Regions from separate parts of the Variovorax sp. W1I1 genome, predicted to be linked through region 1. Evidence: predicted binding sites of a transcription regulator. Region 1 holds the regulator's gene; the other holds the start of a gene.

The links. The regulator HrcA, encoded in region 1, represses chaperone genes, less so after heat shock. The targets are predictions, from matches to a motif close to TTAGCACTCNNNNNNNNNGAGTGCTAA.
Region 2: QFZ83_RS22530 (co-chaperone GroES) is a predicted target of HrcA. The motif match lies at 1,486-1,512, and genes of this name have one in related genera.

What each region holds. Positions count from the first base shown of each region.
Region 1 covers NZ_JAUSWZ010000001.1:488,893-493,305, reverse strand. The annotation lists gene QFZ83_RS02420 (bifunctional (p)ppGpp synthetase/guanosine-3',5'-bis(diphosphate) 3'-pyrophosphohydrolase) at 1-625, shown strand, start outside; gene greB (transcription elongation factor GreB) at 649-1,224, opposite strand; gene QFZ83_RS02410 (hypothetical protein) at 1,271-1,714, opposite strand; tRNA gene QFZ83_RS02405 (tRNA-Arg) at 1,862-1,938, opposite strand; tRNA gene QFZ83_RS02400 (tRNA-Ile) at 2,009-2,085, opposite strand; gene hrcA (heat-inducible transcriptional repressor HrcA) at 2,117-3,124, opposite strand; gene QFZ83_RS02390 (NAD kinase) at 3,156-4,067, shown strand; gene recN (DNA repair protein RecN) at 4,069-4,413, shown strand, end outside.
Region 2 covers NZ_JAUSWZ010000001.1:4,791,774-4,796,186, forward strand. The annotation lists gene QFZ83_RS22520 (LysR family transcriptional regulator) at 1-110, shown strand, start outside; gene QFZ83_RS22525 (Zn-dependent hydrolase) at 88-1,338, opposite strand; gene QFZ83_RS22530 (co-chaperone GroES) at 1,602-1,892, shown strand; gene groL (chaperonin GroEL) at 1,944-3,596, shown strand; gene xylB (xylulokinase) at 3,760-4,413, opposite strand, start outside.

The DNA.
Region 1 (4,413 bases):
CACCGGCAACCGCACCCGCTCTGAATTGCTGACCGACATTGGCCTTGGCAAACGCATTGCAAGCATCGTCGCCAAGCGACTCATGGCACTGCTGGCCGAGTTGGGCGAACGCCCCGATGCCCTGCTGCTGAGCCGAGAGCGCCTCATCCCGCACGAAGCCGTATCGCAGGGCGCGGTCACGCTCGATGGCAGCGAAAACTCTTCGGTGCGCTTTGCGCTGTGCTGCCGCCCCATTCCGGGCGACCAGATCGTCGGGTATCTCGGTCACGGCGAGGGCTTGGTGGTCCACACCGAAGATTGCGGCGTGGGACAGCGGCTGCGCCACAAGGACAGCGAGCGGTTCTTCGCGGTCGAATGGGCGGACGAGCCAACGCGCGCGTTCGAGACCGGTGTCGTGATCACCGTGCGCAACGACAAGGGCGTGCTGGCGCGCGTAGCCGCCACGTTGGCGGATGCGGAAGCAGACATCACGCATGTGGAAATGGCCGATGAGACGCCGCAGGATTCGACCGACCTTCGCTTCGTGATCGCGGTGCGCGATCGGGCGCATCTCGATGCCGTGCTGCGCGCCGCCCGACGAACCGCCTCGGTGCTGACCGCAGCGCGGACGGTTCCGGCGCCCTGAAGAAGAGCAGGCGGCTCGGCGCGTCAGTCTGCTGCCGGGCGCGGTGCCGGGTAGCTCACCGACAGGATCTCCACCTCATGCGCCCCGCCCGGCGTCACCAGCTTCACCACGTCGCCCTCGCGTGACTTGAGCAAGGCCCGCGCGATCGGAGAGATCCAACTGACTTGCGACTGCGCACTGTCCGCTTCGTCGATGCCGAGAATGGTGACGGTGCGTTCGTCACCCGTTTCATCGGCGTAGCGAACCGTGGCACCGAAGAAGATCTGATCACTGCCGTGGTGCACCGACGGATCCGTGACTTCCGCGATCTCGAGACGCTTGGTGAGAAAACGAATGCGCCGGTCGATCTCGCGGAGGCGCTTCTTGCCGTAGAGATAGTCGCCATTTTCCGAGCGGTCGCCATTCTTGGCGGCCCAATGCACAGCCTCGACGACCTTCGGGCGCTCCTCGTCCATCAGTTCAAGCAACTCGTCGCGCAGGCGTGCGTAGCCCGATGGCGTGATGTAGTTCTTGGTGCCGGTCGGTAGTGGAGGCGCAGCGCCGTCGGCGCCGTCGTCATCCGCGTCGTTGTCGGTTTCCTTGGTGAATGCCTTGTTCAACGAAGAACCTTTTATTGATCAGGAAATACGAGTGATCCGTGTCGCATCAGCCTAGATCCGAGCGCTTGCAGTCGAAGATCATGTTCGGCTCGACACTTCGCAAGGCTGGCACCTTGTTGACGAATACCACCCCTGCTCTTGCCAATTGCCAGTCGCCGGACTTGAACAGCTTGAAGAGGCTCGTGACCTCTTCTCCGGCAGCAGGAATGGCGTTGAAAAGATAGACAGGCTCGCCTGAAGAGGTGCCGTCCATGCTCACCAGCTCGGCGCGCATCTTGCCCATGGTTTCCGTGTCCTTTGTCCTGGAGCGCACGATGTCCATGTTGACGGTGCGCGAGTGCTCGTCGATCGAGATCCTGCGAATCCAGTTGAACGAGCCAGTCGCGCCGACCGGGCTGGGCACACATGCAATGGTTCCCGCGAACGCCGAGCCCGCTGCCGAAAGCAGCAACAGCAGTTGGCATGCGCATCGCGCCGTTCGAATGTTCATGGTCGCCCTGATCCGTTTTGACTTGAACGGGACTTTAGCTTCCTGAGGCCAGGACGGCAGCAGCCGTTTGATCGGCGGCTTTTCTGTGATTCACGCCACCCAAAAGAAAATGGCCTAGAAGGTAAACCTTCTAGGCCATTAAGAGAGTGGTGCGGCTGGCAGGAATTGAACCCACGACCCCTTGGTTCGTAGCCAAGTACTCTATCCAACTGAGCTACAGCCGCACAGCTTGCAATTATAGCATGCGTTTTTGACCTTCTGGACTTGCATGATCGAAAGTTGAAAAGCAAGTGTTGGTAGGCCGTGATGGGCTTGAACCATCGACCAACGGATTATGAGTCCGCTGCTCTAACCAACTGAGCTAACGGCCCACTGGGCCATGATTCTATTCGCCACCGCAGCCTACTTGCGGTGGCTCAGCGCATTGCTCACCAGTCGCGATGTGATGTCGACGATCTGGATCATGCGCTCGTAAGGCATGCGCGTCGGCCCGATCACGCCCAGCGTGCCCACCACCTGCCCATCGACCTCATAGTTGGCGCTGACGATGGAGAGCTCCTCGAATGGCACCACTTGGCTTTCGCCGCCGATGAAGATGCGCACGCCCTCCGCCTTGCTCGACACATCGAGCAGACGCATCAATTGCGCCTTCTGCTCGAAAAGCTCGAAGGCGCGGCGCAACTGGCCCATGTCACTGGAAAAGTCGGTCACCGCAAGCAGGTTGCGTTCGCCGGAGATCACGACGTCGTCTTCCTGCGCCTCGGTCAGCACTTCGGAACTCACCTGGACCGCTGCCTGCATCAGCGCTGCAATTTCGCCGCGCAGCTTCTCGACCTCGGACTGCAGGCGATCGCGCACCTGCTCGATCGTGAGGCCCGCATAGTGCGCATTGATGTAGTTGGAAGCTTCGACCAGTTGCGACTGCGAATAGTCGGCCTCCGGGAAGATCACCCGGTTCTGCACGTCGCCATCCGGCGAGACGATGATCACGAGCAGCCGGTTCTCGGACAACCGCAGGAATTCGATCTGCTTGAACACAGAGGCGCGGCGCGGCGCCATCACGACGCCGACGAACTGCGACAGGTTCGACAGGATGTTCGCCGCGTTGGCGATCACCTTCTGCGGCTGGTCGGGCGCGAGGCTCGGCGTGCTCATCTGCTCACGCTGGGCGGTCAGCATGGTGTCCACGAACAGGCGGTAGCCGCGATGGGTCGGGATACGGCCGGCCGAGGTGTGCGGGCTGGCAATGAGCCCCAGCGCCTCGAGGTCGGACATGACGTTGCGGATGGTCGCGGGCGACAGATCCAGCCCCGAGGAACGCGACAACGTGCGTGACCCGACGGGTTGCCCGTCGGCGATGTAGCGCTCGACGAGCGTCTTGAGCAGCAACTTGGCACGGTCGTCCAGCATTGCAAGATTTTAGTGTTGTAATTTGTGAGATATGACCTCTCGCTTCCGTCACGTCGCCCTGATCGGCAAATACCAGGCTTCCGGCGCCAGAGCGCAGGCGGATGCGCGCGACGGCGTCATGGAGACCATCGGCACCTTCCTGGAATCGCAGGGTTGCAAGGTCTTCGTCGAACGTTCGACCTGCGATGAGGTGGACGCCGACGCCCCCGCCCATCCGCGCTACGAAGCCCTGTCGGTCGAAGAAATCGGCCAGCGCTGCGACCTCGGCCTGGTGGTCGGCGGCGACGGCACCATGCTGGGCATCGGACGGCAGCTCGCCAGCTACGGCATTCCGCTGATCGGCATCAACCGTGGGCGGCTCGGCTTCATCACCGACATCCCGCTCGACAACTTCCAGGCCACTCTCATCCCGATGCTGGCCGGCGAATACGAGGAAGACCACCGCAGCCTGATGCACGCGCAGGTCATGCGCGACGGCGTCTCCGTGTTCGACGCACTCGCCATGAACGACGTGGTGGTCAACCGCGGCGCCACCTCGGGCATGGTCGAGCTGCGCGTGTCTGTGGGCCGCCATTTCGTGGCCAACCAACGCGCCGACGGCCTGATCATCGCGACGCCCACCGGATCGACCGCCTATGCGCTGTCGGCCGGCGGGCCCCTGCTTCATCCGGCGGTGCCGGGTTGGGTGCTTGTGCCGATCGCGCCGCACACGCTCTCGAACCGCCCGGTGCTGCTGCCCGACGCCGACGAGATCGTGATCGAGCTGGTCGGCGGGCGCGACGCCAGCGCCAATTTCGACATGCAGTCATTGGCCTCGCTCGCGATCGGCGATCGCGTGGTGGTGCGCCGCTCCGACTTCCGGGTGCGCTTTTTGCACCCGCGGGGCTGGAGCTATTTCGACACGTTGCGCAAAAAACTTCATTGGAACGAAGGGGGCTCCTGACATGGCGCTGCGACGCATCGCACTGCGCGACTTCGTGATCGTGCGATCACTCGAACTCGACCTGTCCGGCGGCTTCACGGTGTTGACCGGCGAAACCGGCGCGGGCAAATCCATATTGATAGACGCGCTGCAGCTGGCGCTGGGCAACCGGGCCGATGCGGGCGCCGTGCGCGAAGGTGCCGAGCGCCTCGACGTGAGCGCCGAATTCGACGCCGACCCGACACTGGACAGTTGGCTCGACGAAGGCGGCTTCGAAGCCGGCGACGCGCTGCTGCTGCGCCGCACCGTCGACCTGCAGGGACGCAGCCGCGGCTGGATCAACGGCAGCCCGGCCACCGCCACGCAG
Region 2 (4,413 bases), 4.3 Mb from region 1:
ACAAGCCCGTAAGCAAGGGTTTGCGGCAGGTCATCGACGCCGTCGTGGCGGCGGGGCAGGCCTTCGAAGTCGCAGCAGTGGCGGCGACTAGCGTGCGTCCAGCACCCTGAGCGTTTCCGCCAGTACCCGAACGCCGGCGGCCACCTGCTCCTTGCTCGCCCACTCTTCCTGGCAGTGGCTGCGCCCGTCGAGGCAGGGGATGAAGATCATCCCCATCGGGCCCGCGGCCGCGACGTGCATTGCGTCGTGACCGGCGCCGCTGGGCAACGCACGGTGCGGCAGTGCCAGGCGATCGGCGGCCTGAGCGACGGCCCGCATCACGATGTCATCGCACTGCGTGGGCGGCGTCTGCGTCAGGGGTGCGGCGCTCAAGCCGACCCGCAGCCGCCGGAAGTCGTCGCGGCACAGCGCCATCACGCGCTCGGGAAAGTCGTCAAGCACTGCCTGGGCGTTGCTTCGCACCTCGAGCACCATGTCGACCCGGCCGGGCACGGCGTTGGGCACGTTGGGACTCATCGACATCCGGCCGATCGTCGCCACCACATAGTGCGGGCGGCCGTCCATGGCACTGGCCTCGCGGTGCACCGAATCGATCAGCCGCGCTGCACCGACGAGGGCGTCGCGGCGGATGTCCATCGGGGTGGTGCCGGCGTGATCCGGTTGCCCGGTCACCGTGAACGCGACGCGGCGGATGCCCACGATGTCGGTGACCACCCCGATGGGCAGCCCTTCTCGCTCCAGCACCGGACCCTGCTCGATGTGCAGTTCCACGAAAGCAGCGATGCCGCCGAGCCCGCGGGCCGCTGCGGCCAAGCCATCGGGTCGGGCGCCGATGCGTTGCATGGCCTCTGCGAGACCTTCGCCCGCCTCGTTGCGGGAGGCGAGCATGGCCGCGTCCAGCGTGCCGGCGAACGCGCGGCTTCCCACGCAGGAAATGCCGTAGTCGCTGGGTTCTTCGGACAGGAAATCGATCACTTCCAGCGGATGGCGCAGCAAGACGCCACCCTCATGGAACGATTGCGCCGCCTCGAGCCCCGCGAGTACGCCCAGGATGCCGTCGAAGCGGCCGCCGCCCACCACGGTGTCGCAATGCGAGCCGGTGACCAGCGGCGCCAGCCCGGGCTGGGTGCCCTCGCGGCGCCCGGTCAGATTGCCGGCCGCGTCGGTCCACACGGTGAGCCCGGCCTGCTCGAACTGGCTGCGCAGCCACTCTCTTGCACGTTCGAATTCCCGCGAAAAGGCCCGGCGGGTCCAGGGAATGTCGGGGCGGGTGAACGAGGCGAGGGTCTCTAGCCGCTGCCAGAGGCGATCGGCCTGGATTGGGAGTGTTGGAGGCATCCCCGCATCGTGGCTCGCAGAGGGCTTTTCATGAAGCGTGAACGGGTAATGCAAGCCATAAAGCGTACTTTCGCCAGCCCCCCGCCACGTGTTTCGCGCCGCCGCCGCAAGCCCCTGCGCTTGAAACGTCATCGATTGCCCTTATGATTAGCACTCGCTGATGATGAGTGCTAACAGCCCTCGCTCCCCAGTCGATGGGTCGCCAACCTCCGGGTCCGGCGCCCGACCACCAACCCGTTTCTTATCCATATCCAGGAGATGCAATGAAACTTCGTCCTTTGGCCGATCGCGTGATCGTCAAGCGTATCGACAGCGAAACCAAGACCGCCTCGGGCATCGTCATCCCCGACGCAGCCGCCGAAAAGCCCGATCAGGGTGAAGTCCTGGCCGTCGGCCCGGGCAAGCGCAACGACAAGGGCGATCTGGCCGCACTGACCGTCAAGGTCGGCGACCGCGTCCTGTTCGGCAAGTACAGCGGCCAGACCGTCAAGGTCGATGGCGACGAACTGCTCGTGATGAAGGAAGACGACCTGTTCGCAGTCGTCGAGAAGTAAGCCTTCTCCCTTTCGATTCATTCAATCCAATCCATTCGGAGTTAATTCATCATGGCAGCAAAAGACGTAGTCTTCGGCGGAGAAGCCCGCGCACGCATGGTCGAGGGTGTCAACATCCTGGCCAACGCAGTCAAAGTGACCCTGGGCCCCAAGGGCCGCAACGTGGTGCTCGAGCGCTCGTTCGGCGCCCCCACCGTGACCAAGGACGGTGTGTCGGTCGCCAAGGAAATCGAACTCAAGGACAAGCTCCAGAACATGGGCGCCCAGCTCGTGAAGGAAGTGGCTTCCAAGACTTCGGACAACGCCGGTGACGGCACCACCACCGCGACCGTGCTGGCCCAAGCCATCGTTCGCGAAGGTTTCAAGCTGGTGGCTGCCGGCATGAACCCGATGGACCTGAAGCGCGGCATCGACAAGGCCGTGACGGCCCTGGTCGCCGAGCTGAAGAAGGCTTCCAAGCCCACCACCACGTCGAAGGAAATCGCGCAAGTCGGCTCCATCTCGGCCAACAGCGACGAAACCATCGGCAAGCTCATCGCTGACGCGATGGACAAGGTCGGCAAGGAAGGCGTGATCACCGTGGAAGACGGCAAGTCGCTGGACAGCGAACTCGACGTCGTCGAAGGCATGCAGTTCGACCGCGGCTACCTGTCGCCCTACTTCATCAACAACCCCGAGAAGCAATCGGCGTTGCTGGATAACCCCTTCGTGCTGCTGTTCGACAAGAAGATCAGCAACATCCGTGACCTGCTGCCGGTGCTGGAGCAAGTCGCCAAGGCTGGCCGTCCGCTGCTGATCATTGCCGAAGAAGTCGAAGGCGAAGCCCTGGCTACTTTGGTCGTGAACACGATCCGCGGCATCCTGAAGGTCGTGGCCGTCAAGGCACCTGGCTTCGGCGACCGCCGCAAGGCCATGCTGGAAGACATCGCCATCCTGACGGGCGGCAAGGTCATCGCTGAAGAAGTGGGCCTGACGCTCGAAAAGGTGACGCTGGCCGACCTGGGTCAAGCCAAGCGCATCGAAGTGGGCAAGGAAAACACGATCATCATCGACGGCGCCGGCGCTGCTGGTGACATCGAAGCCCGCGTGAAGCAAGTGCGCGTTCAGATCGAAGAAGCGACCAGCGACTACGACCGTGAAAAGCTGCAAGAGCGCGTGGCCAAGCTGGCCGGCGGCGTTGCAGTGATCAAGGTCGGCGCTGCCACCGAAGTCGAAATGAAGGAAAAGAAGGCTCGCGTCGAAGACGCCCTGCACGCAACTCGCGCTGCAGTGGAAGAAGGCGTCGTGGCTGGCGGCGGCGTGGCTCTGCTGCGTGCCAAGCAAGCTGTGGGCGACTCGGTCAAGGGCGACAACGCTGATCAAGAAGCCGGCATCAAGCTGGTGCTCAAGGCCATCGAAGCGCCCCTGCGCGAAATCGTGAACAACGCCGGCGGCGAAGCCTCGGTGGTGGTGAACGCTGTGTTGGCCGGCAGCGGCAACTACGGCTTCAACGCTGCGAACGACACGTACGGCGACATGCTCGAACTGGGCATCCTGGACCCGACGAAGGTCACCCGCACCGCACTGCAGAACGCCGCTTCGGTGTCCTCGCTGCTGCTGACGACCGAAGCCATGGTTGCTGACGCACCCAAGGACGAGTCCGGCGCCGGCGGCGGCATGCCCGACATGGGTGGCATGGGCGGCATGGGCGGCATGGGCATGTAAATTTCGCTCGCCCCCAGGCTGCGCGGCACTTCGTGTCCGCTACGCCACCCCCCTACCGGGGGCAACACCTGCGGCCCGGCAAAGCCGGTTCCGCGGTGTTTCGCGAAATGAAAAAGCCCCGCTTCGGCGGGGCTTTTTCTATGGGCGCTCGTATGCGCCGCGCCTATCGGAATTGATCGCGCAACGCCATGTACAGCACCTGAAAGCGCGCATGCCGCGTCTTGTGCCCCGCGGCACCTTCGGACGAAGGAACCAGTTGCTGCTTGACCGGCGGCAGCGTGCACACCTCGGCCACGGCACCGCCATCGGCGAGCCACGCAAGCCGCGCCGCACCGAGCGCCCCGCCCGTCTCGCTGCCCGCATACAACGTAAGCGGCACCTGGAAGATGTCGGCCAGCAGTTGCCCCCACCAGATGCTGCGCGCCCCACCGCCCACCAGCGCAACCTCGCGCAGCGGCATGTCGGCCGGCAGGCGCAGGGTGTCGAAGCCGTCGCGCAGGCCGAAGCTCACGCCTTCGACCACGGCATAGGCGATCTCCGCCGGGCCGTGCGCATGCGTGAGGCCGAACAGCGCGCCCTGCGCATTCGGGTTGTTGTGCGGCGAGCGTTCGCCCGACAGGTACGGCAGAAACAGCGGGCAACGCGCCCGGTCCGCCAGCGCGACCGATGCCGCCGCTTCGAGCAGCGCGGCTTCGTCCGTGAACTTGAAAGTCTTGGCTGCCCAGCTCACCGCACTCGCGGCCGAGAGCATCACAGACATCTGGTGCCAGCGCTTGGGCAGCGCATGGCAGAAGGCATGCATCGCCTGCGCGGGGTT